DNA from 3 places in the Bacillus sp. BC08 genome. Region 3 is predicted to be linked to each of the others. Evidence: riboswitches for the same ligand, from Rfam matches in the RefSeq annotation. Region 3 holds a riboswitch; each other region holds the start of a gene.
What was found. A riboswitch is a leader RNA that binds a small molecule or an ion and turns the genes downstream of it on or off. The one in region 3 is predicted to bind S-adenosylmethionine.
Positions count from the first base shown of each region.

Region 1: it holds a riboswitch for S-adenosylmethionine, as region 3 does, so the genes downstream of both, ACXVYO_RS17680 (sugar ABC transporter substrate-binding protein) here and metK (methionine adenosyltransferase) in region 3, are expected to answer to the same signal.
Region 2: it holds a riboswitch for S-adenosylmethionine, as region 3 does, so the genes downstream of both, mtnW (2,3-diketo-5-methylthiopentyl-1-phosphate enolase) here and metK (methionine adenosyltransferase) in region 3, are expected to answer to the same signal.

Region 1 covers NZ_JBTGPA010000034.1:303,101-313,350, reverse strand. The annotation lists gene ACXVYO_RS17685 (sugar ABC transporter ATP-binding protein) at 1-271, opposite strand, end outside; gene ACXVYO_RS17680 (sugar ABC transporter substrate-binding protein) at 268-1,380, opposite strand; SAM riboswitch class I at 1,470-1,575, opposite strand; gene ACXVYO_RS17675 (NCS2 family permease) at 1,666-2,967, opposite strand; gene ACXVYO_RS17670 (SDR family oxidoreductase) at 3,169-4,035, shown strand; gene ACXVYO_RS17665 (L,D-transpeptidase) at 4,104-4,865, shown strand; gene ACXVYO_RS17660 (hypothetical protein) at 4,970-5,221, shown strand; gene ACXVYO_RS17655 (DUF1540 domain-containing protein) at 5,255-5,470, opposite strand; gene ACXVYO_RS17650 (thioredoxin family protein) at 5,543-5,995, opposite strand; gene ACXVYO_RS17645 (disulfide formation protein C) at 6,008-6,427, opposite strand; gene ACXVYO_RS17640 (YhdB family protein) at 6,592-6,840, opposite strand; gene ACXVYO_RS17635 (PCYCGC domain-containing protein) at 6,961-7,470, opposite strand; gene ACXVYO_RS17630 (GerAB/ArcD/ProY family transporter) at 7,516-8,625, opposite strand; gene ACXVYO_RS17625 (Ger(x)C family spore germination protein) at 8,642-9,724, opposite strand; gene ACXVYO_RS17620 (spore germination protein) at 9,721-10,250, opposite strand, start outside.
Region 2 covers NZ_JBTGPA010000035.1:756,318-766,567, reverse strand. The annotation lists gene ACXVYO_RS22195 (aminotransferase class I/II-fold pyridoxal phosphate-dependent enzyme) at 5-1,183, shown strand; SAM riboswitch class I at 1,248-1,353, shown strand; gene mtnW (2,3-diketo-5-methylthiopentyl-1-phosphate enolase) at 1,418-2,662, shown strand; gene ACXVYO_RS22185 (2-hydroxy-3-keto-5-methylthiopentenyl-1-phosphate phosphatase) at 2,659-3,318, shown strand; gene ACXVYO_RS22180 (methylthioribulose 1-phosphate dehydratase) at 3,315-3,953, shown strand; gene ACXVYO_RS22175 (1,2-dihydroxy-3-keto-5-methylthiopentene dioxygenase) at 3,931-4,443, shown strand; gene ACXVYO_RS22170 (hypothetical protein) at 4,748-5,023, shown strand; gene ACXVYO_RS22165 (DUF3909 family protein) at 5,066-5,398, opposite strand; gene ACXVYO_RS22160 (NAD(P)-dependent oxidoreductase) at 5,404-6,282, opposite strand; partial or broken gene ACXVYO_RS22155 (serine hydrolase) at 6,287-7,424, opposite strand; gene ACXVYO_RS22150 (GGDEF domain-containing protein) at 7,515-8,807, opposite strand; gene ACXVYO_RS22145 (nitroreductase family protein) at 9,139-9,756, shown strand; gene ACXVYO_RS22140 (hypothetical protein) at 10,047-10,250, shown strand, end outside.
Region 3 covers NZ_JBTGPA010000035.1:103,276-113,525, reverse strand. The annotation lists gene ACXVYO_RS18620 (alpha/beta hydrolase) at 1-528, opposite strand, end outside; gene ACXVYO_RS18615 (gamma carbonic anhydrase) at 603-1,115, shown strand; gene ACXVYO_RS18610 (phosphatase PAP2 family protein) at 1,413-1,946, shown strand; gene ACXVYO_RS18605 (glycosyltransferase family 4 protein) at 1,959-3,101, shown strand; gene ACXVYO_RS18600 (molybdenum cofactor guanylyltransferase) at 3,382-3,984, opposite strand; gene ACXVYO_RS18595 (MogA/MoaB family molybdenum cofactor biosynthesis protein) at 3,981-4,490, opposite strand; gene ACXVYO_RS18590 (hypothetical protein) at 4,823-5,002, shown strand; gene ACXVYO_RS18585 (hypothetical protein) at 5,009-5,188, shown strand; gene metK (methionine adenosyltransferase) at 5,230-6,429, opposite strand; SAM riboswitch class I at 6,597-6,718, opposite strand; gene pckA (phosphoenolpyruvate carboxykinase (ATP)) at 6,947-8,533, shown strand; gene ACXVYO_RS18570 (hypothetical protein) at 8,809-9,009, shown strand; gene ACXVYO_RS18565 (ATP synthase subunit I) at 9,203-9,586, opposite strand; gene ACXVYO_RS18560 (hypothetical protein) at 10,016-10,237, shown strand.

The sequences.
Region 1 (10,250 bases), on a different contig from region 3:
CGTGATCTACTTCTTGTGTTACGAAAGAAATACCGTGCTTTTTTGCATCACGTGGAGAAGTAAAGGAAACAGTCTGATTATCGATTTTTATATTGCCAGCAACTGGTTGGATTTCACCAGTTGCTATTTTTAATAAAGTACTTTTTCCTGCGCCGTTCATTCCTAGTAAAGCGTGCACTTTGCCTTTTTCAATATGAATAGAAACATCTTCTAGAACAGGTGTAGCTACATGATAAGAATGTGTAATGTTTTGAAGAGAGAATGTCATCAGTTTTTCTCCTTCTCTAATTTTTTCATCCAAGGGGAATATCCATCTTTTGAAGCTCCCCAACCATTTATGTGTTTTGATAACTGATCCATTGTTATATTTTCTTTTGGTAAATTATTTTTCTTCACTAAATAAGGTTCTAGCGAATAAATATCTGGAGTTTGTTCACCAGCAATTTTTTTATATAAAAAACGTACTTGAATTTTACCTATCTCAGTTGGATCAGTTGCAGCTGTAGCAGTCCAAGGCGAATTTTCTTTTTGCATGAGTTGTAAATCTTCATTACTTAAGTCAATGCCGTATACTTTTATATCTGTACGACCAGCTTGTTCGAGTGCTTTGACAGCCCCTTTAGCAAATTCATCCCATGAAGCGAAGATAGCTTGTAAATCTCCCTTTTTCGGATATTTTTTTAGTAAAGCTTCTACTTGTGTTTGTGTATCAAGCGGTGTGTTATTACTAGCAGTACCGAATCGTGCAACTTCTTTTATATTTGGATAACGTTTATAAAAAGCATCAATGATAACATTGCGACGTTCCATTGGAGCGAATCCACCAACCCATACAACTGCGATATTTCCTTGTCCATTCAAATCTTCCGCTAATGTTTTTAATGATTTCCATGCAAGACTATAGTCATCTTGATCAATAATCGTTACGCCTGGCAAGCGTAGATCATTATCAAACGCCACTACAGGAATATTTGCTTGCAATGCCTTTTCTACTCCAGATTTTAGCGCTTCAGATCGGCCATGATCTATTAAAATACCGTCCACTTTTGAATTAATAGCAGTATCTAAATTTGCCGCCATTTTTGCTAAATCATTATCAGAATTATAGACTTGTACACTACCGCCAAATAACTCGACTTGTTTTTTGACGCCCTCAATATATTGAGAGGAAAAAGTTCCAATAGACATTTGCATAATTAATGCAATTTTTAATGGTTTCTTTATTTGGTTTGGAATTTCTGTTTGTAAATGATTTTCTACTGTTGTAGTCACCTTTTTCACAGTTTGTTGCTTTTGTGAAGAGACAGCATCTTGTTCATTTGTACAAGCAGTTAATGTAAGTAAGAGAACAATGAGTACGATGGAATACAATTTTTTCATAAAAAAATCCCTCCTAAACTAAGAAGAGAGGGGAGGGAGTGAAAATAAAAAAACGCCTTTTCATATAGAAAAGACGTCTTATCATATTACTCTTATCTTTCAACACAACGTGTTGTAAGAATTAGCACCGTGCCCATAAATGGGTCGGTTGCCGGGCTTCGTAGGGCTCATCCCTCCACCTGCTCTTGATAAGACATCGAATATTCAACTATTTTGAATTATTCCACAAGTTTGTGGTGTTGTCAAATGATTTTTTATAAAAAAAATCCCTCATAAAGAGGGATTTTAATGTGGTAAGAAAATCAATTGATAAGCGAACAAGATTCCGAATAAGTACACAAGTGGGTGAACAGCACGGAATTGTCCTTTTGCCACTTTCATAAGTGGATAAGAAATAAATCCAAGTGCAATACCTGTTGCGATACTTGATGTAAGTGGCATGCTTAAGATTACTAAGAATGCTGGGAATGCTTCATCAAATGCGTCCCAATTGATGTGGCGAACTGAACCCATCATAAGACTACCAACGATAATTAATGATGGTGCAGTAATAGCTGATACACCAGAAACGGCACTTACTAATGGTCCGAAGAATGCTGCTAGTGCGAATAGAACAGCTACTGTAACAGTTGTTAAACCAGTACGACCACCAGCTGCAACACCAGCAGATGATTCAATGTAAGCTGTTGATGGTGTTGTTCCGAACATAGAACCGATTGTTGCTGAGAATGAGTCAGATAGAAGAGCTCGTCCAGCTTTTGGAAGCTTTCCATCTTTCATAAATCCACCTTGCTGAGCTACACCAAGTAATGTACCTGTTGTATCGAATAATGTAACAAGGAAGAATGAAAATACAACGCCGTATAACCCGTAGTTAATTACATCAGATACAGCAGTAATTGGATTTGAAACGATAATTCCTTCTGGTAATCCAGGCATTGATGTAACACCGTTTGAGAATGTTAATTGTCCTGTGAAGAAAGCGATAATACCAGTTAATAGCATGCCGATAAATAGCGCACCATTTACATTTAAAGACATAAGGACAATTGTAATTCCAAGTCCAGCTAATGCTAGTAGTACTGGAGCAGAGTGAAGATCACCAAGTCCAACTAAGTTGGCTTCATTTTTTGTAACGATACCTGTTAAACGTAAACCGATAAAGGCGATGAAAAGACCGATACCAGCAGTAATTGCATGTTTTAAGTTTTCAGGAATTGCTTCCATTAATTTTGTACGGAAAGATGTGAATGATAACAAAATTAAAATCATACCTGCTACGAATACAGCAGAGAATGCAATTGCGAAAGTCATGCCTTCATGAGCTTTTACAACAGAGTAAGAGAAGTAAGCATTTAATCCCATACCTGGTGCAATTGCGATTGGTAAGTTTGTAAAGATCGCCATAAATAATGTTCCGACAACAGCAGCGATAATTGTTGCTGTAAATGCTTGTTCAAATGGAACTCCTGCATCCCCAAGGATGACAGGGTTTACGACAATGATATATGCCATTGTTAAGAAGGTAATAATACCTGCCATAATTTCAGTTTTAATAGAAGTTTTATGTTTTGAAAGGTTAAACATATAAACATCCTTTCTGTTTACGAATAATTTTCACAACAGTTATATATAATATTCGTTTTTTAACTATTTTGCAATAGTTTTGCATAAAAAGTTTATAACAATTCATATTTTGTGTCTTAAATTCGAATATTAATCGTAAAACGATGTGTGAATTTCAGTCTTTATTGTGCGCATTATAAAGAAAAGGAGTTGAAAGAAGCTATGCCACAGCAAAAAAACTTTGTAACAATGCCTGCGCAACATCAAAATAAACAACCTGGTATTGAATCATTAATGAATCCACTTCCGCAGTTTGAAGATCCAAATTATAAAGGAAGCGAAAAATTAAAAGGAAAGAATGTATTAATTACAGGAGGGGATAGCGGGATTGGACGAGCTGTTTCCATCGCTTTTGCAAAAGAGGGAGCAAATATCGCGATTGCTTATTTAGATGAAGATGGAGATGCAAATGAGACGAAGCAACGTGTAGAACAAGAAGGTGTAAAGTGTGTGCTGTTACCGGGTGATGTAAGTAATGAACAACATTGTAAAGATATTGTAGAGGAGACTGTCCGGCAGCTAGGTAGTTTACATGTTTTAGTAAATAATGTTGCGCAGCAATATCCGCAGCAAGGGCTAGAGTATATTACAGCAGAACAGCTAGAAAAGACGTTTCGCATTAATATTTTTTCTTATTTTCATGTTACGAAAGCAGCACTTTCTCATTTAAAGAAAGGGGATGTCATTATAAATACGGCGTCTATCGTTGCATATGAAGGAAATGAAACGTTAATTGATTATTCCGCAACGAAAGGAGCAATCGTAGCTTTTACAAGATCACTTTCTCAGTCGTTAGTACAAAAAGGGATTCGTGTAAATGGTGTTGCGCCCGGGCCAATTTGGACACCACTTATTCCATCAAGCTTTGATGAGAAGAAGGTTGCTCAATTTGGGAGCAATGTTCCGATGCAAAGACCTGGTCAACCGTATGAATTAGCGCCAGCATACGTATACTTAGCGTCTGGCGATTCATCCTATGTTACTGGGCAGATGATACATGTAAATGGAGGCGTTATTGTAAATGGATAGTTTTCATTTATAAGAGCAAAGTAAAGTTAATTCCACTTATTATAGTGAGCGCTAGGGGAGAGATATAGATGAAAAAATTATGTTTCGTCATACTATTATTTTTCATCCTACCGGTTAGTGCCTTTGCTGACACAGATCATCTAATATTAGTGAATCTTACGACAAACCAATTATCTTTTTTTGAAAATGGAAATTATACAAAAACATTCCCCGTAACAACTGGAAGAGATCGTACCCCTACGCCTGAAGGTGATTTTTGTATTATAACTAAATATAAAAATAAAGAATACCATCGAAAAAAAATAGCTGGTGGTGCACCGAATAACCCTCTTGGTACGAGATGGCTTGGACTAGATAAAAATGAATATGCGATTCACGGGACAAATCGGGAATGGACAATTGGAAGTAGGGAATCAAATGGTTGTATCCGTATGCATGACAGAGATATACAGTGGCTATATGACCGAGTCCAATTACAAACAAAAGTAATCATTTCCCGTTTTCATACGAGCCCTGAATATGAAGCGAATAAGCTTGGTTACCGCGTTGTAAGCTGGAATGGTCGTAAAGTAAAAGAAGAGCAAATTGGCGTGCTTACGTTAGTAGACCGTGCCGATATATATTGGCAAGAACCAAATGGGCAGTTAACGAAAGTGAAAACGGTATTGCCGAATGAAAGATATAAGGTGTATTCAAAACGAAAAGATGGATTATATTATATAGGAAACAATTTGTATATTGTTGATGAAACTGGAGAAAAAATTCGTTATGAGCAAATTCCTTCTTCGGTTTTAAGTAATATATATAAACGAAAATATAATGTTCCGTAATAAGCTACCGTATTATAGACGGTAGCTTATTTCTACTTTGAGTTTAACTGCAACTATTGTATTTTGCTGAATATAATACAGTACAGATAGGGGGCGGTTCCATTATGAAAAGTGAATTTGCTTTTAAAGTTTTCTTAGTGACGACCTGTTTATTTATCGTGTATTTGTATGCATTTCTCGTCTTTTCTTTTTATGTTCCATATGTTGATTTAATATTGTTCTTCGGATTTATTTGGGCATTTGTGAAAGCAAGAGAAGGAGAGAAGAGTATATATCGGCGCATTACTTTATGTGGGACAGTTGTCCTCGTTATTTTGTACTTTTTTATGATGCATGATTTTTGGAGAGGAATGTAAAAAAGCATACGAGTAATCGTATGCTTTTTATGTTTAATATTTTGGCTTAAATGTATGACAACAAGTTTCTACACTTGTTGCTACAGAACTTTCTAGTGTCTCGTTTGTTAAAACTGCACTTGTATACGATTCATTTTCAGTTTGACCCGTTTCATCCGCATCTGGCTGAACGATAATCGCACTTGCTTGACAAAAGTTACCTTGTCCCCAAAATGAGCAATTGGAAACAGAGCATCTTACTTCTGGCATAAAACCCCCTCCTTATACATTAGTTTGGGATTTTACGCCCATTTCATGTGTAGAAGGAGTTTCCTTTTCTCGTTATTTTTTCGTTTGTTCAAGCCATTCTTTTAATTTGTCTTTCGGTTGTTCACCACTAATACGGCTTACTTCTTTGCCATCTTTAAAGTGAATGATTGTTGGGGTTCCTTTAATTTTATATTCATCCCAAGGAGCATCTATTTTTTCAATATCCATAACTTTCATATCAACGTTCAAGTCTTTAGCCATTGGTACTACGACAGGAGATAGCTTTTGACAATGAACGCAAGACGTTTGATAAAAGTATACTGTTTCTTCTTTTTTCTCTTTTAAATTCTTTTGGAGATCTGAAAGAGAGATTTTATTTGTATAGTAGTCAGGGCCATCTGTCTTACTATCAGTAGCATTATCAATTTTTTGGCTAGTAGCATTTTTTTCTTCCATTTGTGTGACAGCGAAAATGGCTGCAAACAGGGCGATAATAATACCACCAAATATAAGCATTTTTTTCATTGTTTCATCTCCTTATTTGTTTTTTATTACAATAAAACTACATACAGCGATTGTAATAAAGCCGATAAGTGCTAAAAACGGGATTGTAATAAAACCAAACCAGTTTATAAATTCTCCGGTGCAGGGTACACGGCCGCAAGCTGCTCCAGCTGCTGAAAATGCTGGGACCTTTTGAATTGCATAGTGATATAAAGAAATACAAGCACCAATACTTGCAATTGGTAAAGAATAACTTGCGATGCGATAATCTTTTTTTGCTACAGCGATACCAAGCCATAAAACGAATGGATACATAAAAATACGTTGATACCAACAAAGTACACAAGGCTCAAATTTCATGATTTCGGAAAAATAAAGACTTCCTAGTGTAGCGATAAAAGAAGCTCCCCATGCGGTAAGTAAAGCATATTCTTGCTTTTTTTCTCGTCCCATATTTTATACCTCTCTTATAATAGTTACATACTAAATTATAGTATGAAGTGGTACAGAAAAGAAAGAAAAAATATGTTTATCAATAAAAGTTTTATAAGGGGAAACTTTTATTGATATAAACATTTTAAAAAGCGCTATTCTCTTTATGAGAATAGCGCTATATTTTACATTTGAATTTGCTCTACTTCTTCTATATGTGACTTTTGGGATGCGTGGTCAATATATTGAAATAGGAGCTGCAATTGTTTATCAACTTCTGGCATTTCTTTACTGTATTGATAAGCGTGTAAAAAATGTTCAATACGCTTAGAAAATAATTGATCGTTCGTTTGAACCATAAGAACGAGTAATTTATCCCAATTACAGCAATACGTGTAATAGAGAGCTTTATCATAGTCGTTATATGTTTGCACTGTATACCCTCCTTACTGAGGAGTTATATATAGTGTGTGAAAAGCAAGGAGAAATACACTTGAAAGAATTTGTTAAGAAAAAAAGTGAATGAAAAGAAAAAACGAGGTATTTCCTCGTTTTTAAGCTTTTGGCATTGGCGTAGGTGTTGGCTTACCGTAACCTTCTTTGTATTTATTGTCGATATAGTTGCGAATTTCCAGCGTTGATTTTCCTTTTTGTTTCATGGAAGCAGATTCAACAGCTATTTCTAGGCAATTGACACAAGTCGTTGCGTGAGAATCCCAAACAACTTCACCATTCTTTTTAATTTCACGAATAAAGCAATTTTTATTATTTTTATGTCCTACACTTTCACCGCAACCGCAGTAACATGGAATCCAATCTAATAACTCTGCATTTTGTCCAGCGACAGTGTAGATATCTTTCATTTGTGGATCAAGCTTGTCTAGGAAGGTAGGGAGCGTGTCGACTCCTTTTGTTTTTTCTTGAATGTCAGCTTGCTGAGTGTGCGATGCGTGGTCATGTTCTTCTTTTGATTCAGATGATTTTTTTTCGTTTATACTAGTAGCTCCGCAACCAGCAAGAATTAAACTCAGTACTGCAAGTAAAGAAAATACATATTTCTTCATACGCTTGTCCCCTTTACAAATGTATTACTCAAATTGTATCAGAGATTATGGTGTATCGGTTGAAGATTTTTTCGACTGATTTTTGAAACGCCATCGTAGTGAATGAAATAGAAAGAGAATTGGGATATAGGCGTATACAATATATAAACCAGCTTGAGATAGTACCGTATTTAATGTATTGATACTTTCACGATTTGTGAAAAATAAGGAAGCTGTAAAGACCATGAAAATAAAAAATGGTAATGTGAATTTAAAGGGAATATGGAATGAACGCTTCATCGTTTGACATGATGACCAAATGGTTAAACAAAGATTTGGCAAAATAATTAAAAACCAAACGAAAATAATAATATATTCAAATCGTTGAATGAAAGGGACTTTAATGATTTTTAGCATTGTTAAAGTAGGCCAAATCGTGTGATTTAATTGCCCCTCGCTATAATACATAAAAGATACGATGGCTAAAACTACATAAATTAATGTACTAAAAGCAATACCTGCATGAGCCCATATTTTTAAGGATTTTCCTTTTTCAATAAATGGATAGAAGATTAAGATTGTCTCAAAACCAAGAAATTCTAACGCAGAGTGTTTTGCAGATATAAGCATGTCAAAAGGTGAATGTGTAAAAATTGGTAAAATGTTACTGAAATGTGCATATTTCATTGGATAAATTAAAAAGAATACAACGAAAATAGGAAGAACGACTCCCCAAAAACATATTCCGGTTACAGAGCGAAATCCACCCTTTATAATATAGCAAGTCACTAATAAAAACATAAAGGTTAGTTTCCATAGCTTAATGGTAGGAAAAATCCAAACTTGTATTACTTCCATATATGTACGAAGAACAGTCAGGCAAAATAATAAGCAATATAGGGTGAAAATTATGGAAAATATAGAACCAATCCATTTTCCAAAGCTTGTTGTATGAATGCTAATTAAATCTCCCTCTTTTTCTAACATTTTTAGCATGCAAAACAGTACAATATGAGTTGCAATGCCTGCTATGATTAGAGAAATCCAAGCATCATAACCAGCATTTTTTAAAATTACACGTTGATACCCTAAAATTCCTATTCCGATTTGAAGAGAATGTAATAAAACAAATGCAAAATATGGAGAGACAGTTTTTGTTTTATTTAGTGTATGCATTGCTTATTTCACCTCACTATTCACCGATTCCAGATTGTACAATGTTAATATCCAAATTTATATCCACAGCTACATTCGGATACATATTTCGAATTTGGTTTATATTCCATTTTCTCGTATGGCTTCTAATTTCATCGCGTACTCCTAAAGGATCAATTCTCTTTTCTTGAAATTGTTTTATTAGCTCTTCGCAGTCTTTTTCAACATTTCGTTCAATTTGTTTTTTTATATAAGTGATATTTGTTTTCTTTCTTAAATCAATCCAATTAGGAGAATTTTTAATCAATCCATTTAATTTTAAATGGATTTTTACTTTTGGTATGTCACCAGTTTGATCAATCTCATACTTACTTTTCCCGGCTAAGTTTTGTATGACCACCATACCTTTATGTTTATTCTTTTTTATCGCTGCTTCGTAACGCCCATTTTTTGTAGGATTAATTAGCAGTTTTGCTAAAACAGAATGTCTTTTATCTGTATACATAACGACTTTATCGCCTCTTAAAAAAGCAAGCCCTTTGACAGCGACGGAATGGTTATCGCCCGTCTTAATATAAGGGACATAGGCATCACATACCGAAGAGTAGTAATTATATAAAAAAACATTTAATTCAGTTTGTGGAATGTTCTCATTTCTTATATTTTGCTCGAGTAAATCAGCAATATATAATGATCCATTTTGTTTGCCATAATTTAAAAGCTCTTCAGCTGATCCGTCTACAATTGCTAGTTGTACATCACGCCCGATATTTGGATCACGTTGTAAGTTAGTAATAATCTCCCCCATTCCTTGTTCTCCTAAATCTTTTCCAAATAGAACGACACGCATTTGACCTACAACAACATTGTGAGGGGATTTCGCATTTAATCGTGAAGCGATTGTTTCAAGTGAACGAGCAGATGTTGATTGAGTTTCTGGTTTAGACTTTACACCATGTGTATACTCTGGAAATAAAATCGTTCCTTGGAATTTTTTGTTTTTTGTAATGTCAAATCCAGCAACATGAATAATACGTTGCGTATCCACTACATACGTTTGTGTACAGCCAGTTTGTATAACAAAAAAGATTATAATAAGGAACAATAAGAATTTTTTCATTCATTATCACCATCACGTTTTTGCTTCGCTTTGTTTGGGTTATAGCGCCATTTAGATTTTGATCTAAGGAAAGAAGGCCTTTGTGCAGTTTGGCTAAACGGTAAACGGAGAAAACCTTCCGCTGTACCTAAACCACGAAATGGATATAAAGGTAATAAATAAGGTGATCCAAGTGATTTTAATTTAATTAAATGAGCTAAAATGAATACAAACCCGACGATAAGACCTAATCCACCAAATGCACCAGCTAAAAGAATAAGCGGAAATCGTAACAACCGAATAGTAGAAGACATTTTTACAGTCGGTGTTGTGAAAGATGCAAGAGCGGATAAAGCAACTGCAATTAATAAAATCGTACTTGTTAGAGCGGCTTCAACAGATGCTTGCCCAATTACAATCCCGCCAACAATACCAATTGTTTGTCCAACTTTTGTCGGTAAACGTGCTCCCGCTTCACGAAGTAATTCGATTGTAATTTCTAAAAAGAGTGCTTCTAGAATAGGCGGGAAAGGTACGTTCGCTCTCG
Region 2 (10,250 bases), 650 kb from region 3:
AAGTATGAAATTATTTCAACCTTCTGAGATAGTAACATCATTGCCAACACAATTTTTCGCTTCACTTGTTGCAAAAGTTAACAAAGTCGTAGCAGCTGGTCACGATGTTATTAATCTAGGTCAAGGTAATCCAGATCAACCAACACCGCAGCATATCGTAAAAGCTTTACAAGATGCTGCTGAAAAAACCATTCATCATAAATATCCGCCATTTCGCGGACATGAAAGTTTAAAAGAAGCCGTGGCAACATTCTATCAACGTGAATATGATGTAGTAGTAAATCCCAAAACAGAAGTTGCTATTTTGTTTGGCGGAAAGGCTGGATTAGTAGAATTACCAGTTTGTTTTACAAACCCTGGTGATACTATTCTCGTTCCAGATCCAGGCTATCCAGATTATTTATCAGGAGTTGCTTTAGCAAAAGCACAATTTGAAACAATGCCGCTACTGGCAGAAAATAATTTTTTACCAGATTATACGAAAATTGATGACTCTATTGCGAAACAAGCAAAATTAATGTTTTTAAACTATCCAAATAATCCTACTGGTGCTACTGCATCAAAAGAGTTCTTTGAAGAAACCATTCATTTTGCTAATGAACATAACATATTAGTTGTTCATGATTTTGCTTACGGTGCCATTGGATTTGATGGTCAAAAACCTGTTAGTTTCTTGCAAGCAGACGGTGCCAAAGATACAGGAATTGAAATTTATACTCTATCGAAAACTTTCAATATGGCTGGGTGGCGTATCGCTTTTGCAGTAGGAAATGAAAGTGTCATTGAAACCATTAACTTATTACAAGATCATATGTACGTTAGTATTTTTGGTGCAGTTCAAGATGCTGCCCGCGAAGCACTATTAAGTTCACAGTCTTGCGTAATAGACCTTGTAAATAGTTACGAATCTCGAAGGAACGCTCTTATTTCAGCTTGTCACTCAATTGGTTGGAATGTAGACATTCCAACCGGCTCATTCTTTGCATGGCTTCCAGTACCAGAAGGTTATACATCTGAGCAATTTTCTGATATTTTACTAGAAAAAGCACACGTTGCAGTTGCTCCTGGTGTTGGATTTGGTGAACATGGGGAAGGCTATGTCCGCGTGGGTCTCTTGCATACAGAAGATAGATTACGAGAAGCCATTAAGCGAATTGATAAATTAAATTTTTTCAAAAAGTAATTGACAACATGAAAAATATCTGACAAAATTCAGTTATCTTAAAAATTTAAACATTTCTAAATACTTCTTATCAAGAGCAGGTGGAGGGACGAGCCCGACGAAACCCGGCAACCGATCTACAATTGTAGACACGGTGCTAATTCTCGCAGCATTACGCTGACAGATAAGGAGCTGGTTGTAAAAAAACCTCTCCTTAGCTGAGAGGTTTTTTTATTTAACTAGGAGGGTATAACAATGAGCGGAATTATAGCGACATATTTAATCCATGATGATTCACATAACTTAGAAAAAAAAGCTGAGCAAATTGCACTCGGTTTAACAATTGGCTCTTGGACACATTTGCCACACTTATTGCAAGAACAATTAAAACAGCATAAAGGCAACGTCATTCATGTTGAGGAATTAGCTGATCAAGAACATATCAATTCGTATTTACGTAAAAAAGTAAAACGCGGGATTATTAAAATCGAATATCCATTATTAAATTTCAGTCCAGATTTACCAGCAATTTTAACAACTACATTCGGAAAGCTATCACTTGATGGCGAAGTGAAATTAATTGACTTAACTTTTTCAGACGAGTTAAAAAAACATTTTTCTGGCCCAAAGTTCGGCATAGATGGTATTCGAAACCTTTTACAAGTGCATGAGCGTCCTCTTTTAATGAGTATTTTTAAAGGGATGATTGGACGAAATATTGGGTATTTAAAAACGCAATTACGCGATCAAGCAAGTGGTGGTGTAGATATAGTAAAAGATGATGAGATATTATTTGAGAATACATTAACACCACTTACGAAACGCATCGCATCTGGAAAAGAAGTTTTACAATCCGTATATGAAACATACGGGCATAAAACGTTATATGCCGTAAATTTAACAGGACGAACTTTTGATTTAAAAGAAAATGCGAAGCGTGCAGTGCAAGCTGGCGCTGATATTCTATTATTTAACGTATTTGCTTACGGACTAGATGTACTACAATCACTAGCAGAAGATGATGAAATCCCAGTTCCCATTATGGCACACCCTGCTGTAAGTGGCGCTTACTCAGCATCCAAGTTATATGGAGTTTCATCTTCATTATTACTCGGAAAGCTATTACGTTATGCTGGAGCTGACTTTTCATTATTCCCATCTCCATACGGAAGTGTTGCACTAGAAAAAGAGGAAGCTCTTGCTATCTCAAAATATTTAACTGAAGACGATCCATTTTTCAAGAAGAGTTTTTCTGTTCCGTCTGCTGGTATTCACCCTGGTTTCGTTCCCTTTATTGTGCGAGATTTCGGTAAAGATGTTGTTATTAATGCTGGCGGCGGGATACATGGACATCCGAATGGGGCGCAAGGCGGCGGGAAAGCTTTCCGTACTGCAATTGATGCTACTTTGCAAAATACACCACTCCATGAAGTAGATGACATAAATTTGCATAGTGCACTACAAATATGGGGAAATCCTTCTCATGGGGTGAAATTATGAGTATTCAAGTATTTTGTGATTTCGATGGCACGATTACAAATAATGATAACATTATGTCCATTATGGAAAAATTTGCACCACCAGAAGCCGAAGAAGTAAAGAATAGAATTTTATCACAAGAGCTGTCTATTCAAGAAGGTGTTTCTCAATTATTTCAATTAATACCTACTAGTCTACACGATAATATGATTCAATTTTTAATAGAAACTGCTGAAATACGTAATGGTTTTCATGAATTTATACAATTTGTAAATGAAAATGACATTTCTTTTTACGTTATATCAGGTGGAATGGATTTCTTCGTCTATCCACTCTTACATGGAATCATTCCAAAAGAGCAAATTTACTGTAATGAAACAGACTTTTCAAGTGAATTCATTACCGTTAAATGGCCTCACCCTTGTGATCATCAATGTCAAAATCATTGCGGATTATGTAAATCATCTTTAATCCGCAAATTAAGTGATACGAATGACTTCCATATTGTAATTGGAGATTCCATTACTGATTTACAAGCTGCAAAACAAGCGGATAAAGTATTTGCCCGCGACTACCTTATTACAAAATGTGAAGAGAATCATATTGCTTATATACCTTTTGAAACATTTCACGATGTTCAATCTGCATTAAAACATTTGTTGGAGGTGAAATTATGAAACAACTTTTTCGTCAATGGTATGACTTAAGCGAGATTAAAAAAGAATTAACAATACGAAATTGGTTTCCTGCAACGAGTGGTAATATTTCTATAAAGGTTAGTCATGAACCACTCACTTTTCTCATTACAGCAAGTGGTAAAGATAAAACAAAAACTACTCCAGATGATTTTCTATTAGTAGATCATCTAGGGGTTCCCGTATTAGAGACTGAGTTACGTCCTTCAGCAGAAACAATATTGCATACACATATTTATAACAATACGAATGCCGGATGCGTACTTCATGTTCATACAACTGATAACAATGTCATTACAAATTTATATAGTGATGCAGTCACCCTTCAAAATCAAGAAATTATTAAAGCTCTCGATATTTGGGAAGAAGGCGCAACAATTAACATTCCTATTATCGAAAACCATGCTCATATTCCAACGCTTGGTGAAAACTTCCGAAAACATATACAAGGCGATTCGGGAGCAGTATTAATCCGTAACCATGGTATTACCGTATGGGGCCGAGATAGCTTTGATGCAAAGAAAAGATTAGAAGCTTATGAGTTTTTATTCCAATTTCATATAAAACTATTATCAATTCAAGGAGGCGTTTCTAATGGCGCAAATTCGTATTCATGAAGTAAATACTCGCATTGAAAATGAAGTGGAAGTATATAAATTTCTACAAGAGGAAGGCGTTTTATATGAGAAATGGAACATTTCTAAACTTCCTACTCATTTAAATGAAAATTACTCTTTAACAGATGAAAACAAGGCTGAAATATTAGCTGTGTTCTCAAAAGAAATTGCTGATGTTTCAGCGCGCCGAGGTTATAAAGCCCATGATGTAATTTCACTTTCAAATAGCACACCTAACCTTGACGAATTATTAATTAATTTCCAAAAGGAACACCATCATACTGATGATGAAGTTCGCTTTATTGTTAGTGGTCATGGCATCTTTGCCATTGAAGGAAAAGATGGAAAGTTCTTTGACGTTGAACTTGAGCCAGGCGATCTCATATCTGTTCCTGAAAATGCAAGACATTATTTTACCTTGCAAAATGATCGCCAAGTTGTAGCTATTCGTATTTTTGTTACAACTGAAGGCTGGGTTCCAATCTATTAAGGTAGTTAGTTGAATAGAAGGACTTGGATCCCCTTTTCCAACCTTTTATTCACTCTACATATATACATCCTCCTATGGAACAGGCTTATTTCATTTTTGAAATAAGCCTGATTTTTTATTTTCCCAAACATATGAGTCCTTCTATTCCAAAACAATCTCCCCTTCTATTTTTTAGCGAATTTTTTAACATTTTTTGAACATTTATTGAACTTTTTTTGAATTTTATCTGAAAATTCTGTTTTGCATATGATATACTACAAATAACTAAGAAGGAAAAGAATATCGCAAACAGAGGGGGATAATCATGAGTTTACTTATCGCACTTATACTAGGCGTTACGTGTGGAGCACTTCCTGTTATTCTAGGAGCTATTATGGAAGAGTTGGAAGTTGGTGTTTTAGGTTTTGTCGCATCTTGTGTAAGCGCTTTATTTTTTGGCTTATTCGGTGCTATTCCTGTTTCAATTCTGTGTGCATTTTATATAGTACGCCATGCTCGTGCAAAACAATTCGGTCCTAATCATATCGCACAAGTTATTCCATTCCCAATCGAACGATGCCGCCGGGCTTCTAGCTTATAATTATAAATTTAAAAATAAATAAAAGTCCTCAACTGAGGACTTTTATTTATTTTCTTCTAGAAATTGAAACAATTCTTGTAGGTGCAAGACGTCTTCACTATAGCTAACAGATACGTGACATATACCGTCAATCTCAGCTTGCATATATAGATCAACTCCATCTCGATCATATTTCAATGCCAAATAAAATTCCATTTCTTCTAACATCTTTTTTGAAGTTCGAATAACATAATGCCCATTTTCATCTCTTCCATATTCGAATTTCGGCTCAAAATCATATTTTTGTTTAAAAGCTTCTTTTTGTTTTTCATTAATTTGTATACAAGTTGCTCGTTGTACAGTATCAATCATCTCATCAAATTTTTGAAGATCCATCTCATTTACCCCCTTATATATTTTTTGTATAACACTTGTGTTCCGCTATTCTCTTCCCCATCTTTCATTAAATCTTCATACAATTCCTTCGCCAAACTTAAACCCGGTACTGGTAATTGCAATTTTTCAGCCTCATCTAAAGCAATCTTCATATCTTTCATAAAATGCTTTACATAAAACCCTGGTTCAAAATCTCCCTTTAACATTCGAGGAGCTAAATTACTCAATGACCAGCTACCTGCTGCTCCCGTTGAAATACTCTCTAATACTTTATCTGGATCTAGTCCAGCTTTTTTCGCATAAGCAACAGCTTCACATACTCCAATCATATTTGAAGCAATCGCTATTTGATTGCACATTTTTGTATGTTGTCCACTTCCAGCTGGCCCTTGCAACTGAATATTTGTTCCTAGCTTTTCAAATAAAGGTAAACATTTTTCATATATTTCTTTCTCGCCACCGACCATAATTGCAAGTCTTGCTTCTTTCGCACCAACATCTCCTCCAGATACAGGTGCATCTAACGTATATACATTCTTACTTTTACCAGTTTCATTAATACGTTTTGCCAATGTTGGTGTAGATGTCGTGAAATCAATTGCCATCATGCCTTCATTTGCATTCTCCAAAATTCCATCTATCCCAAAGTATACTTCTTCTACATCATGTGGATATCCAACCATAGTCATTACAACATCAACTTGCTTTACTAACTCTTTCGGTGTATCACACCAATTTGCACCATCTTTCACTAAAGAGTCTGTCTTCGCTTTTGTTCTATTATATACATATACTTTATAACCGTCTTGCATTAAATGACGCACCATACTTTTTCCCATTACACCAATACCGATGAAACCTATTGATACATTTTTACGTTCCATTTTCTCATCCCCTTTGTTTTAATAAATCACTTACCATCTTTCGAAACTCATTATTAAAATCATTATCTATACTATTTTTCACATTTGAAAATAAAATAACAAAAGTGCCTTTTTCTTTATTAAAATTATTGAAAGTGTTCCAACCAGATAGTACACCATGATTATGAAAATAATCCGGATATATGTAAAAACTAAATGCATATTTTCGTTCTGCTGAAGGTGAAAACATCGCTTGTATACTTTGTTCAGAAAGAAGTTTCCCATTTATAATCGCTTCGTCTAATTTCTTCATATCGCCAACTGTCGTATACATCTCACCGCATCCGTATAACCACTCCATTAACAATTTTTGTGCAGGTTCAAGTACATTCTCTTTCTTTACATATCCTTTAGCAAAATGCTGATCTCCCTGAGCCATATTTCCCATACCAGATTCATTCATTTCTGCTTTAGTAAATATATTTTCTTTTATGTAATCTCCTAAAGGTTTTTTTGATATGCTTTCTATAATATTAGGCAAGCACCATATAATTATAATCTGTATATCTCCAACCTGTGCCTGGTGGAAATTCTAATTTTTGACTTGCAATCCAATTTACTAAATTTATACGAGAAGCGGCATTCACTTTCCCTTTTCCGCTTTCTGGTAAACCTGATGTGTGTGTTAACAAATGATATAAGGTGATATTTTTATCTACCGGAAAAGAGGGAATATATTTATTTACATTGTCTTGAATATTTAGCTTCCCTTGTTCCTGTAGCTGTAAAATAGATGTGGCCACAACTGTTTTCGTAATAGAACCGATACGATATTTAGTTTGAGGCGTATTTTCTATCTTATTTTGAACATCAGCATACCCGTATCCTTTATTCAATATAACATGCTCTTTATCTGTCACTAAAACTGTTCCATTAAATTGCTTTCCTATTAAATATTGATCTAATTTTTGAGATATACTAGCATAATCAATTTGTTGTTCTTCTTTTTCTTCTATATTCTCTTGTACTTCTGATTCAATAGTAGGATTCACCTTAGTTGTTAATACAGTGCTTTCCTTTATATTGGGATTATAGAGAAAATAGTATACTCCACCACAAACTACAGCTGACAGCAAAGCCATCGTCATTATTTTTTTTATCATGTTGTTCCTCCATAATTCCTTCGTCCAAAATCCCCCCCACATTCTATTATCGAACAATAAAAAAAAATCGCAACAATTTGTTGCGAAAAATCACTTTTTTTCTTTTCTATATACGCACACTTGATTTTTCCCATTTTTTTTCGCTTCATACAATGCAATATCCGCTCGCTGCATTAATTCTTCTCTTGTAATCCCTTGTTCATATAATGCAACTCCAAAGCTAGCTGTTAATTTCGAAATTCCTGAGAAATGCTTTGTTTCAATAAAAAATCGCAATGATTCCGCAACCTGAAATGCCTCTTTTTCTACTGTATTCGTTACTAATATAATAAATTCTTCTCCTCCCCACCTTGCAAATACATGTTGCTGCTCCACTTTAGATTTCATAAGCTCTGCAAGCTGAATTAACGCTAAATCACCAAAATCATGACCATACGTGTCATTTACTGTTTTAAAATTATCTATATCAAATAAAATAAGCGCTATTTTTTCATCGTTACGCATTGCATTATCCCATTCTGCCTCTAGTATTTGTTGGAACTTCAAACGATTATAAATCTCTGTTAACGAATCTATCATCGCAAGCCTTTCTTGTTCTTGATAGATTTCATCTAATTCTGTAATCTCTGTGCACTTCACAATAAACCTTGATAAATCTTCTGGCAGTGGTGTCGCACGCAATAAAAAAGTCGACACTTCTCCTTCATAATTGGACATCTTAATTCTTCTATCATATGATAATGTATCATCTAACCATGTTATATCATGGGTTGTTGAATAGTATCCATTTTCTCTAATAAAATGTTCAGCAAATACTAAATGTTGCTCACGATAGGCAAACAAATTTTCATATCCAAAAAACTCTAAAAAGTTTGTATTACAATCAACAATCTCATCGTCTTCTACTATAAATAATAGATCATTTTGAAAATCAAACATCGTTTGAAGTAGTTCTTGTTGCAAACTTACTTGCCGTACTAAAGAAAGCTGATACAAACTCTTATTCACTTCCTCTAACACCATTTGTGGAGTCACAGGGGCTATCACAATATTACGTATTCCTAACGTAAGCACCTCTGCAAACTCGCTTGTTATCTGTTGATCCCAAATGACAATAAATGTACTCTGTGGATTATACATATTCTTTATATATTTTATTTGAGAAAAATCTGTTACATACATAATTACAATATGTGGTTTAGTCCTCTGAAACAATAATTCTCCTTCTTCAAAACTATTTGCTATAAACATACATTTTGGATGGATATTTTCTATCGTTTGTTGATGTGTGCATCCATTTTCTATATAAAGGACATTTAACTGAAGATCTTGTAATACATTTTGGAAAACCGTATTCTCTAATAAAAAATGTAGTATGTTCATCACTAGTCTTCACTCACTTCATATATCTTGTTCTACTGAATTCCTCACAAACATTTTATAAAAGGCTGTTCTCTAAAAACTTTAATGAGTGAGGAATACATGTTAACAAGCTAATTGAGAATGTTATCTTCACTTTTTCACTCTATAAATTCCTTTTTTAGTGTATGATTATAGGAATTGTATCGTTTGTATGAATGCCCTAGCTTCCGCTTTAAAACTTGACAATTAAAATAAAGATATTATATTCTTAAATTCGATAACTTACAAAATATAAGTAGAATATTTTACATATATTTTTTCATTGTTTGATATGTAATTTGGAGGATATATAATGACAAACGATAACTTTTTTAACGTCCTATATGAACGCACATCTACACGTGCATACAACCCAGAGAAAGAAATTTCATCTACAGAGTTACACGATATTTTAAAAGGAGCTGCTCAAGCACCTTCTGCTTGGAACTTGCAGCACTGGAAATTCCTTGTATTCCAAGGTGAAGATGTACAGAAACGATTACATCCAATTGCTTATAACCAACAACAAATTCTTGATGCTTCTGCTGTAGTCGCTATTTTAGGTGATTTAGAAGCTTATAAAAATGTTGAACAAGTTTATGGTCCAATTGTAGAACAAGGATTTATGAAAGAGGAAGCAAAAGAGCGCTTAGCTAAAAATATTGAATCTGCCTATGCTCGTGAACAATTCCCAAGAGATGCAGCCTTTTCAAATGCATCTTTAGCAGCAATGCAGCTTATGCTTGCAGCTAAAGCAACTGGTTGGGATACTTGTGCTATTGGTGGTTTCAATCCACAAGCACTTACAGAAGAATTCAATGTTTCATCTCGCTACGTACCAATTATGCTTATTACAATTGGTGAATCAACTTTAAAAGGCCACCCTGCACCACGAATGAGCGTAGAGCAAGTGAGTGAATGGGCAAAATAATAAAGTGAAACTGGAATCAATGTGAGGGTTTTACTGCACTTTCATACGAATAAAAAAGAAACGAAGGTAATTTTATTACCTTCGTTTCTTTTTTATTTTGTCACACATCCGTAATATTACAATGTATGATTCGACATCTACACATAAAAAAACAGTAAATTTTATGCTATTTTCATATACATAAATGGCGTTTCATGTCGAATTTTGTTAAAGTATCGAAATATAACCGTGTATTTTTGTTACAATTATGATACAATAATAACAAATAGATAACAAGAGAGGGATTTTCATTGAGTTCATACGGAAGCTTTATTGCACTTTTATGTTACATAGTAACTGTACTGCTTCTATATTTTATTGGAGATGCTGCAAACATTTCAGTATTACAATTTCCAAAAGAAGAAGCGTTCCAATTAGAATCAGAAAAACATACTGCACGATCCATCGTACCACTACTACTAGCTCTTCCTGTATATATCATCGTTTTATATAAA
Region 3 (10,250 bases):
ATACCAACGTACTGATACTTTGCGCAAGAACAATGAATCATTCTCCATCGCGTCCCGAACTTCATGATTACGAGTGGACATTTCCACTGTAAGATTCGTTGCAAATTGCAATTTTGGTGCAACAACATTTAATATTTTTGAGGCAACTTGAAGCGGTGCTGAAGGTCCAGCTACTACGCCTAAACATGGCGAACTTAAAATAATACCGTCTACATCTTCTCTCTTCGTTTCTTGCATCATACGAATGACAATAAGACCACCCATACTATGACCAAATATAAAAATAGGTAACCTATACTTTCTTGCCTCTTTCACCCACAATTTAACTTCCTCTATGTATTCATCAAATGAATCAATATGTCCTCTATTTCTTGAAGTCGTTCCATGTGACGGAAGGTCCCCCATTACGACGTGGTAGCCGCTATGATTCCATATTTCCGCAACGGATTCGTAACGTCCGTGATATTCCATTGCGCCGTGCACGATAACAACGACAGCTTTCGCTTCCTCTGCTTCATAATTCCACATACGGCTCTCCTCCATTTCACTCTTTCTCATAATTTGATACACTAAAACTAGTCTCTAGGAAAGGAAGGCTTTACATGATATACCCTTACAAAGAAAAAAATCCGAAAATTGCGAGTAGTGCTTTTATCGCTGACTATGTTACCATTACAGGCGATGTTTCCATTGGTGAGGAATCAAGTATTTGGTTTAATACAGTCATACGCGGTGATGTTTCACCAACAATCATTGGAGACCGAGTAAATGTACAAGACCAATGTACACTTCACCAAAGCCCACAGTATCCTCTTATTTTAGAAGACGACGTTACAGTTGGGCATCAAGTTATTTTACATAGCTGTCATATTAAAAAAGATGCTTTAATTGGAATGGGATCTATTATATTAGATGGTGCTGAAATTGGCGAAGGAGCCTTTATCGGTGCTGGAAGCCTCGTTTCACAAGGAAAGAAAATCCCACCAAACACGTTAGCTTTCGGTCGCCCAGCTAAAGTCGTTCGTGAGTTAACAGAGGAAGACCGTAAAGACATGGAGCGCATTCGCACACAATATGTTGAAAAAGGCCAGTATTATAAATCATTACAGAAGTAACTTTTCCAGCTGCCATTAAAGTGGCAGCTTTTTATATAAAGTAAAACTTTAATCAGTGGGGGTTTTCTTCATCCCCCACTGATTATTAGCCCTCACCAATCGGACTTTAATGGGCAGCCCGACCCCCCACCTAACTTCTTTGCTTTCGCTGAATTTTTAGGTGGGGGTCTTACTGCCCATTAAAGCGGGATAAAAACTAACTTTTTCTTTACAAAACATTATTACTCCCTCAATAAAATCTTATTAAAATAAAAGCTAATATCTCCATATATATGTAAACGAGGGAGGAGAATTTTCATGAAGGTCAGTGGACTGTATAAAATAGAATGCTACATTTTCAAAGGAATTAACCGATACTTTGATCAAAAAATATTAAATATCTTTTTCAGCAATATTACTCATATCGGTGGCGCTACTTTCTCAATCACACTCACACTTTTCTTTTTAATTTTTGCAAAAGGGACTTTGCATCAAGCAGCAATCGCAACTGCTATTTCTTTAGCAATTAGCCATATTCCTGTACAAATATTAAAAAGATGGTATCCGCGAAAACGTCCTTATTTAACAATTCAGGATGCGAAATATCCAGTCCATCCATTAAAAGACCACTCTTTCCCGTCTGGTCATACAACAGCCGTTTTCTCTGTCTTCATTCCATTTATTTGCTATAATCCAAACTTACTTGTTTTTCTATTACCTTTAGCATTATGCGTCGGTATTTCTCGTATTTATTTAGGGCTTCACTATCCGTCTGATGTATTCGTCGGTATTTGCCTCGGCACTTGCTCTGGCATCATCTCTTTTTATCAATTCATCCCACTTTTCACATAAAGGAGTGATATGATGAGAGTCGCCATTTTTACCGATACTTTTACACCACAAGTCAACGGGGTTGCGAAAACATTAGAACGATTAACACGTTACTTTCAGAAAGAAAAGATCGCCTATTCTGTTTTCGCCCCTCAGCATACAGCTGAAGATGATTTCGTAGCCAATGTGAACAAGATGAGAAGTATCCCGTTAACCATATTATATCCAGAATGCCGCTTTTCTTTTCCTACTCCGCGCATTAAACGAGAACTTCTTTCCTTTAAACCTGACATTATTCACATTGCTACACCTTTCAACATGGGACTTTGTGGATTGTATTATGCAAAAAAGTTAAACATCCCAGTTGTCGGTTCTTATCATACTGATTTCGATGCTTATTTACGCTATTACAAAATCGAATTTCTCTCTAATATGCTTTGGAACTATTTAAAATGGTTTCATAGTCATATGCAAAAAAATTTCGTTCCTTCCTTTGAAACGTTACACCAACTAAAAAACAAAGACTTTCAGGCCCTCTCCATATGGGGACGTGGTGTAGATTGTACACTCTTTCATCCATCTTACAATACAGACCTATTCCGAAAAAAATATAATATTACAGCGAAGTATGTCCTTTCCTACGTTGGACGGATTGCCCCTGAAAAAGATATTGATACATTGCAACACCTTATCATTAAAACAGCGCATACTCGAAATGACATTCATTGGCTCATCGCGGGAGACGGCCCGCTAGCAACAAATTTGCGTGAAGCTGTTCCGCGTGCAAATATCACTTTTACTGGATATTTACAAGGAAAAGATTTAGCTGAAGCATATGCCTGTTCTAACATCATGGTATTTCCATCCGCTACTGAAACGTTCGGAAATGTCGTACTCGAATCACTTGCATGTGGTACACCTGTCATTGGTGCAAATAGTGGCGGGGTTAAAAATATTATTACAGATGGAAAAACGGGAGTTCTTTGTCCCCCAAAAAATGAGGACGCATTTCTATCATCCATTTATTCTTTATTGCAAAATGAAGAGCAACTTACGCAAATGGGCATAACGGCTTCGTCTTATGCCCAATCAAAAAGCTGGGATGAGATCTTTCGTGGCTTACTTGACCAGTATAAAGAAGTCCTTCAGCACACCTCATCAGAGTTACTTGCTTAAACAGAAAAACTCCCTTCAAAAATGAAGGGAGTTTATTACATGGTCATAAATTTTAGTTTAATAAATGATACATAAGGTGAAGTATCACATTATTCCTATATTCATTATAACAAAAAGATACATAACTAAACAGACTTGTAATAAAAACCCATAAAAATTAATATATGGTTATACAGTATTTTTACTGTATGATGATTTTAAGAAATTCCCCTTAAAATCAACTTACTCAGATATCTTTATACAGTAATTGTTCCCCAATTTCTGTATATCAAAAAACCTTTCATTCATTTGAAAGGTTTTTTTGAGCCTGCATATATTCTTCTTTCGTATTTACGTTCATAAACCAATCCGCATTCGCTTGTACATCTTCTCCAGAAACATACTTCACATTACATTGTGATAAAAGCTGGCCCATACTTCTTTTTTCTTCCTGAAGCAAAGCATAAACCTTCTCTTTCACACGGTTATGATACGCTGCAAGTAACGGTTGTTTCCTTCCATTAATAATAGGGACAACCGCATCATATTCATTGCTCGTTTGCTCTAGTAAAATGGTAAACCATTCATGCGAAACATTTGGCGCATCACAAGGCATAATAGCATACCAATCTGCTTCTATATATTCCATTCCTGATACAATTCCAGCAAGTGGTCCATTTCCTTTATAATGCGGAATATCTTCTATAACAGGAACTTGTACAAGTTCCTCTACTCGCTCTTTTATATCGGAGTTACTAATGACCACAACTTCTTGTAACGCAGTTGTCATCACTTTCAAAATCTGCTCAATAAAAGTACTACCTTGCCAGCTCGCTAAAGCTTTCGGCTCACCGAATCGACTCGACATACCGCCCGCCAATACAATTCCAACATACTTACTCATTGGCGATGCAGCTCAAATGTAATATGACCTAATTCCGGTAAAATTAATTTATTCATCGCAAGGCGAACTGCTCCGCTAGACCCTGGCATAGAAAAGACAACTTTGCGCCCAATTGTACCGCCAATCGCTCTACTTAACATTGCGCTGCTTCCGATATCTTCTAAATAACTAATCATGCGGAACAACTCACCAAACCCGACAATTTCTTTATCTAATAAAGCTGATACTGCCTCAATCGTCACATCACGTTTCGTAATGCCAGTACCGCCATTTGTTAACACGACATCAACATCTTCCCTATGATAACCAGCTAACACCGCTTGCTGAATACTTTCTTTATCATCTTTTACAATTTCATAAGAGGTCACTGTATGCCCTGCTTCTTTTAACAATTCATGTAGTAGTTGTCCGCTCTTGTCCGTCTCTTCTGTACGTGTATCGGAGATCGTTACGATTTTGCAACGCACTTCTTTCGGTGCTTGTTTTTTATGTTCAGTTACGCTCATTTTTCATCTTTCCTTTCATTTAACTTTGTAAAATTATGTATAAATTAAAGAATTCAATATGATACAATATAAGTATATTTATCCATATAAAGGAGCTTTACATGATTCAAAATATGACACGATACGTACCCATTATACCATTCCTAATTATATTATCCCTTTTTCAATGCATCGCTTACAGGTTCGATATTAACTTTTTAAAATTGTATGTGCTTATGCCTGATGGTGGTATTCGCTACTATTTGACTAGCACATTAATCCCTCTCGTACTTGCCTATATAGTAGATTTTATATTCAAACGTTCTATCTCTAAATAAGGAGGTCTACATATTATGGAATTTTATAAAAAATTAACAACAACATTTATCCTCTTATTCGTCGCTTCCATTACTGTTGGCTTTTCTTTAAAAGGCGCAATTCCATACGCTACATTAGTAAGCATTATATTCGCAACACTATTTTTACTAAGCAGTGCCTTTTGTGCAGGAAAAGCACGCCAACTGAAAGGGTGACCGTCTATGTTCCGCAAGAAACCTATCCTTTGTAAATCATGTAAAAAAGAAATACAAACGTATGAAAAAGCATACATTCATACGCCATTTCCGGCAAGTGGTATGACGAACATGAAAAAGTACATTGAGCTAGAAGGAGAAGTTTATTGTGGTTCTTGCATCCAAGTAGTAAATAAAACAAAATAAAAAAAGCTTTGCGCTCACGGCGCAAAGCTTTTTTTCATATATTATAGACCAGCTTGCTCTTTTAAAGCTACAGCTTTGTCTGTACGTTCCCATGTTAGATCTACATCAGTACGTCCGAAGTGGCCGTAAGCTGCTGTTTGTTTGTAAATTGGGCGACGTAAGTCTAGCATTTTAATAATACCAGCTGGGCGAAGATCGAAGTTGTTACGAACTAGTTCTACTAGTACGTCTTCAGATACTTTACCAGTGCCGAATGTATCAACTGAAATTGATACTGGTTGTGCTACACCGATTGCGTATGCAAGTTGTACTTCTGCTTTATCAGCAAGACCAGCTGCTACGATGTTTTTCGCAACATAACGAGCTGCATATGCTGCTGAACGGTCAACTTTCGTTGCATCTTTACCAGAGAATGCACCGCCACCGTGGCGAGCGTATCCACCGTAAGTATCAACGATGATTTTACGTCCTGTTAAACCAGCATCACCTTGTGGTCCACCAATTACGAAGCGGCCAGTTGGGTTAATGAAGAATTTCGTTTCTCCATCCATTAATTCTGCTGGAACTACAGCTTTAATTACATGCTCTTTTAAATCGCGATCGATTTCTTCCCATGTAACATCTGGATGATGCTGTGTAGAAATTACGATTGTATCTACACGTACAGGTTTACCATTTTCATCATACTCAACTGTAACTTGCGTTTTTCCATCCGGACGTAAGTATGATAATGTATCATCTTTACGTACTTCAGTTAAACGGCGAGCTAATTTGTGAGCAAGTGAGATTGGAAGTGGCATTAACTCTTGTGTCTCATTACATGCGAAACCAAACATTAAACCTTGGTCTCCTGCACCAATTGCCTCAATCTCAGCGTCAGTCATTTGACCTTCGCGTGCTTCTAGCGCTTGGTCAACACCCATAGCGATGTCAGCAGATTGCTCATCGATAGATGTTAAAACTGCACAAGTTTCTGCATCGAATCCGTATTTTGCGCGTGTGTAACCAATGCCTTGAATTGTTTCACGAACGATTTTTGGAATATCTACGTAAGTAGAAGTCGTAATTTCCCCCGCTACCAATACTAAACCAGTTGTTACAGTTGTTTCACAAGCTACACGTGCATTTGCGTCTTTTGATAAGATCGCATCTAAAATTGAATCAGAAATTTGGTCACAAATTTTATCTGGATGTCCTTCAGTTACAGACTCAGATGTGAACAGATGACGTTTTTTTGTCATGTGGTAAACCTCCCTACAGTAATTGTATATATTGTACGGAACTCATCCTTAATTTGCCACAAACTGCGACATACATTTATTCTCCCACAAGCATACAGAAAAACCTTTCCCACTTTACATAGAGGAAAGGTTTAATTTGCTACTTGCATACTGCTTTTTGCCCTTCGCTCTTATCGTTCGAGACCTGTAGCCTCGCACAGGTTTTAGCACCTATTCACCTGTATTTACCACTACAAGTGAGGTTGCTGGGCTTCATCGGGCCTGTCCCTCCGCCAGCTCGGGATAAGAGAGTATCCGTCCCAACCTATACTAAAGAAATGATATTCATTTGTCAATTAATATTCACATTTTCCTGAAAGTTTTTCTCAATACGCCTGAAATGAAATATTAATAAGGAAATAATGCATTCACACAAACAAAAAGAAATAAATAGTATACATTATTTATATAATTGTGTTATACTCTTGTTGGGGATTACGAGAAATATTTCATTAAATGAAAAGGATGGTATATAAATATGAGTACTGTGAATGTCCAAATTGGTTTACACGAATTATTGAACGGAAGCAATGCACAGATTCAACTAAGTGTTCCGCAATTAGTGGAAAAAGTATTAATGCGAAATGAAGGGAAATTAACTTCTACTGGTGCCGTTTCTGCTTCAACAGGAAAATATACAGGACGTTCTCCTAAAGATAAATTTATTGTGAAAGAAGCATCGGTTGCTGACAAAATTGCTTGGGGAGCAGTGAATCAACCGATTTCTGAAGAACATTTTAATAAATTATATACTAAAGTTTTAGAATACTTAAAAGAAAAAGAAGAGTTATTCATCTTCAATGGATTTGCAGGCGCTGACCGCAATTACCGCCTACCAATCCAAGTTATTAACGAATATGCATGGCACAATTTATTTGTACATCAATTATTCATTCGTCCAACTGAAGAAGAATTAACAACTCATGAATCAGAGTTCACAATTGTTTCTGCACCGAATTTCAAAGCTGATCCAGCTGTTGACGGTACAAACTCTGAAGCATTCATTATGGTTTCATTCGAAAAACGTATCGTACTAATTGGTGGTACAGAATACGCTGGAGAAATGAAAAAATCAATCTTCTCTATTATGAACTTCTTACTACCTGAACAAGATATTCTTTCTATGCATTGCTCTGCAAACGTAGGTGAAGAAGGCGACGTAGCACTATTCTTCGGTTTATCTGGAACAGGTAAAACAACATTATCTGCTGATCCAAACCGTAAATTAATCGGTGATGATGAGCATGGTTGGTCTGATAACGGTGTATTCAATATTGAAGGCGGTTGCTACGCAAAATGTGTAAACCTTTCTCACGAGAAAGAACCACAAATTTTCGATGCAATCAAATTTGGATCTGTTTTAGAAAACGTTATCATTAATAACCAAACGCGTATCGCAGACTATAACGATACTACTTTAACAGAAAATACTCGTGCTGCATACCCTATGCATGCGATCGACAATATCGTACTGCCAAGTGTTGCTGGACACCCAAATACAATCATTTTCTTAACTGCTGATGCATCTGGCGTATTGCCTCCAATCAGTAAGTTATCAAAAGAACAAGCTATGTATCATTTCTTAAGTGGTTACACTAGTAAACTAGCAGGAACAGAGCGCGGCGTTACATCTCCGCAAGCAACATTCTCAACTTGCTTCGGTTCACCATTCTTACCACTTGATGCATCTCGCTATGCTGAAATGCTTGGTGAAAAAATCGAGAAACACGATGCGAAAGTATTCTTAGTAAACACTGGCTGGACTGGTGGCGAATACGGCGTTGGTAAACGTATGAACTTAGGTTACACTCGTGCAATGATTCAAGCAGCATTAAGCGGCGAACTTGCAAAAACAGAAACAGCTAAACATGACATCTTCGGTCTTGAAGTTCCACTTCACGTACCAGGTGTACCTGACGAAGTGTTAATGCCTGAACAAACTTGGGCTGATAAAGCTGCTTACAAAGCAAAAGCAATCGAGCTTGCGAGCGAATTCAAAGAGAACTTCAAAAAGTTCGACAGCGTTTCTGAAGATATTATTAACTTAGGCGGTCCAATCGCTTAAGTACAAACTTTCTGTTGGAATAACCCTTTTTACTCATATGAATAAGTGTCGTGTAACCGTAAAGTTCCGCGTACTCACCGACAAAACCCAATGCGGCTTAACGGTTACACACACTTACATAAAAAAGAAGCTTACGTTTTTTACGTAAGCTTCTTTCTATATCTTCTCTCTTCATCCGTGATGTAGTTCGGAAAAATTACAGAAAATTCATTTTATAATTATTCGATTTTCGTTTTTTATGATAAAATTTACATATACAGGAAAGGGTGAGTCCTATGAAAAATTTGTCTCGTACAGGAAAAATTTTATTCAGTTACGGAGCGATCCAACTATTTTGGGGACTTGTGATGCTTAACGTTAATTTATTTCAGCATACAAGTGAAACGATAAAATATATTATTCTAATTACTGGAATAACTTGTTGTATTATATCCACCTTTTTAAAGAACCTAAGTAAGGGTCATACTAATACGTAATTTCATATCAACTTATTGGAAGCAGAAACCTGCATTTTATACAAAGTTACGCTTCCTATTGTAATATCATCACTGATCCCAGATTAACCCATTTTTACATAGACGAATTACGGCTTCGAATATATAAATTATATCCCTACTCACTACCTCTCTCGTTTCACATCGCATGGGGCTAAAACAGTCTTTTATCTTTTTAGCTCTTCTTTAATTCTTTTTCATCCTTCATACTATAGTAACCTAAATTAACAACAATTAAGAAATAGCCACCCATAATCCCTACTGCAAATGCCCACATAACCATATGATGTTCAATTTCGTACATAATAACAGCACCCAAAATAGCTGCTGCAAAACGATTAAACATACCAAGCGTCGGTGCTTTCGTTTTCTTTACGATACTATCTCCAAGCTTCTCAATTCGTCTCCCTAAAAGCCAAACACAATACATACTTACAATAAGTCCAATTCCTGCACCTAGAAAATGAGCTGAAAACGGCGTTAACATCCAGCCTAGTAAAAGAAAACCTAGTAAATAATACGATTGAATTTTAAACGATCTTAATGACATACTAATCATGCTGTTCTCCTCTTCAGTAATTTTTATCCCGCATTAACGGGCAGTAAGACCCTCACCTCAAAATTCAGCGGAAGCAAAGAAGTTAGGTGGGGGATCAACTGCCCGTAAAAGCCCGATTGGTTCAACTAATAATCAGTGGGGGATGCCCCCCTCCACTGATTAAAGTTTCACTTTATCTATCCAACAAAAAATTTCTTTCCAGTTTATACTACTTACATCCATTTCACTCAAATTAAAAACAACATAAACAGTATGTTTATGTTGTTTTTAATGTTTTTAGGAAATAATATTATACAAGATTTCAAACATCATATTCTCATAATTTGTGACGTTTTTCCAAACATTTTTCGTCCATTTATGAAAAAAGTGATATCAATCTATGAACATACGGATATGATGTAATAAGCACACAAATAAAGGGGGCGTCTAATGATTTATTTTTTAATGGCTCTCATTCACCTCATTATCCCTGCACTTATTGGACTTTCATTGTATTGGTACACGAAAAATCATAGTATTTTTTACGCTGTCCTCGGTGTTCTTCTTCCAGGTATTATTCTTATCACACTCTTCCGTATTCCATTTTTAAACTTAATTCCACTTATTACTGCTATCTTATTTCTCGTCTTCTTACCAAAAATAAAAAAATAGGAAAGCAGATCAT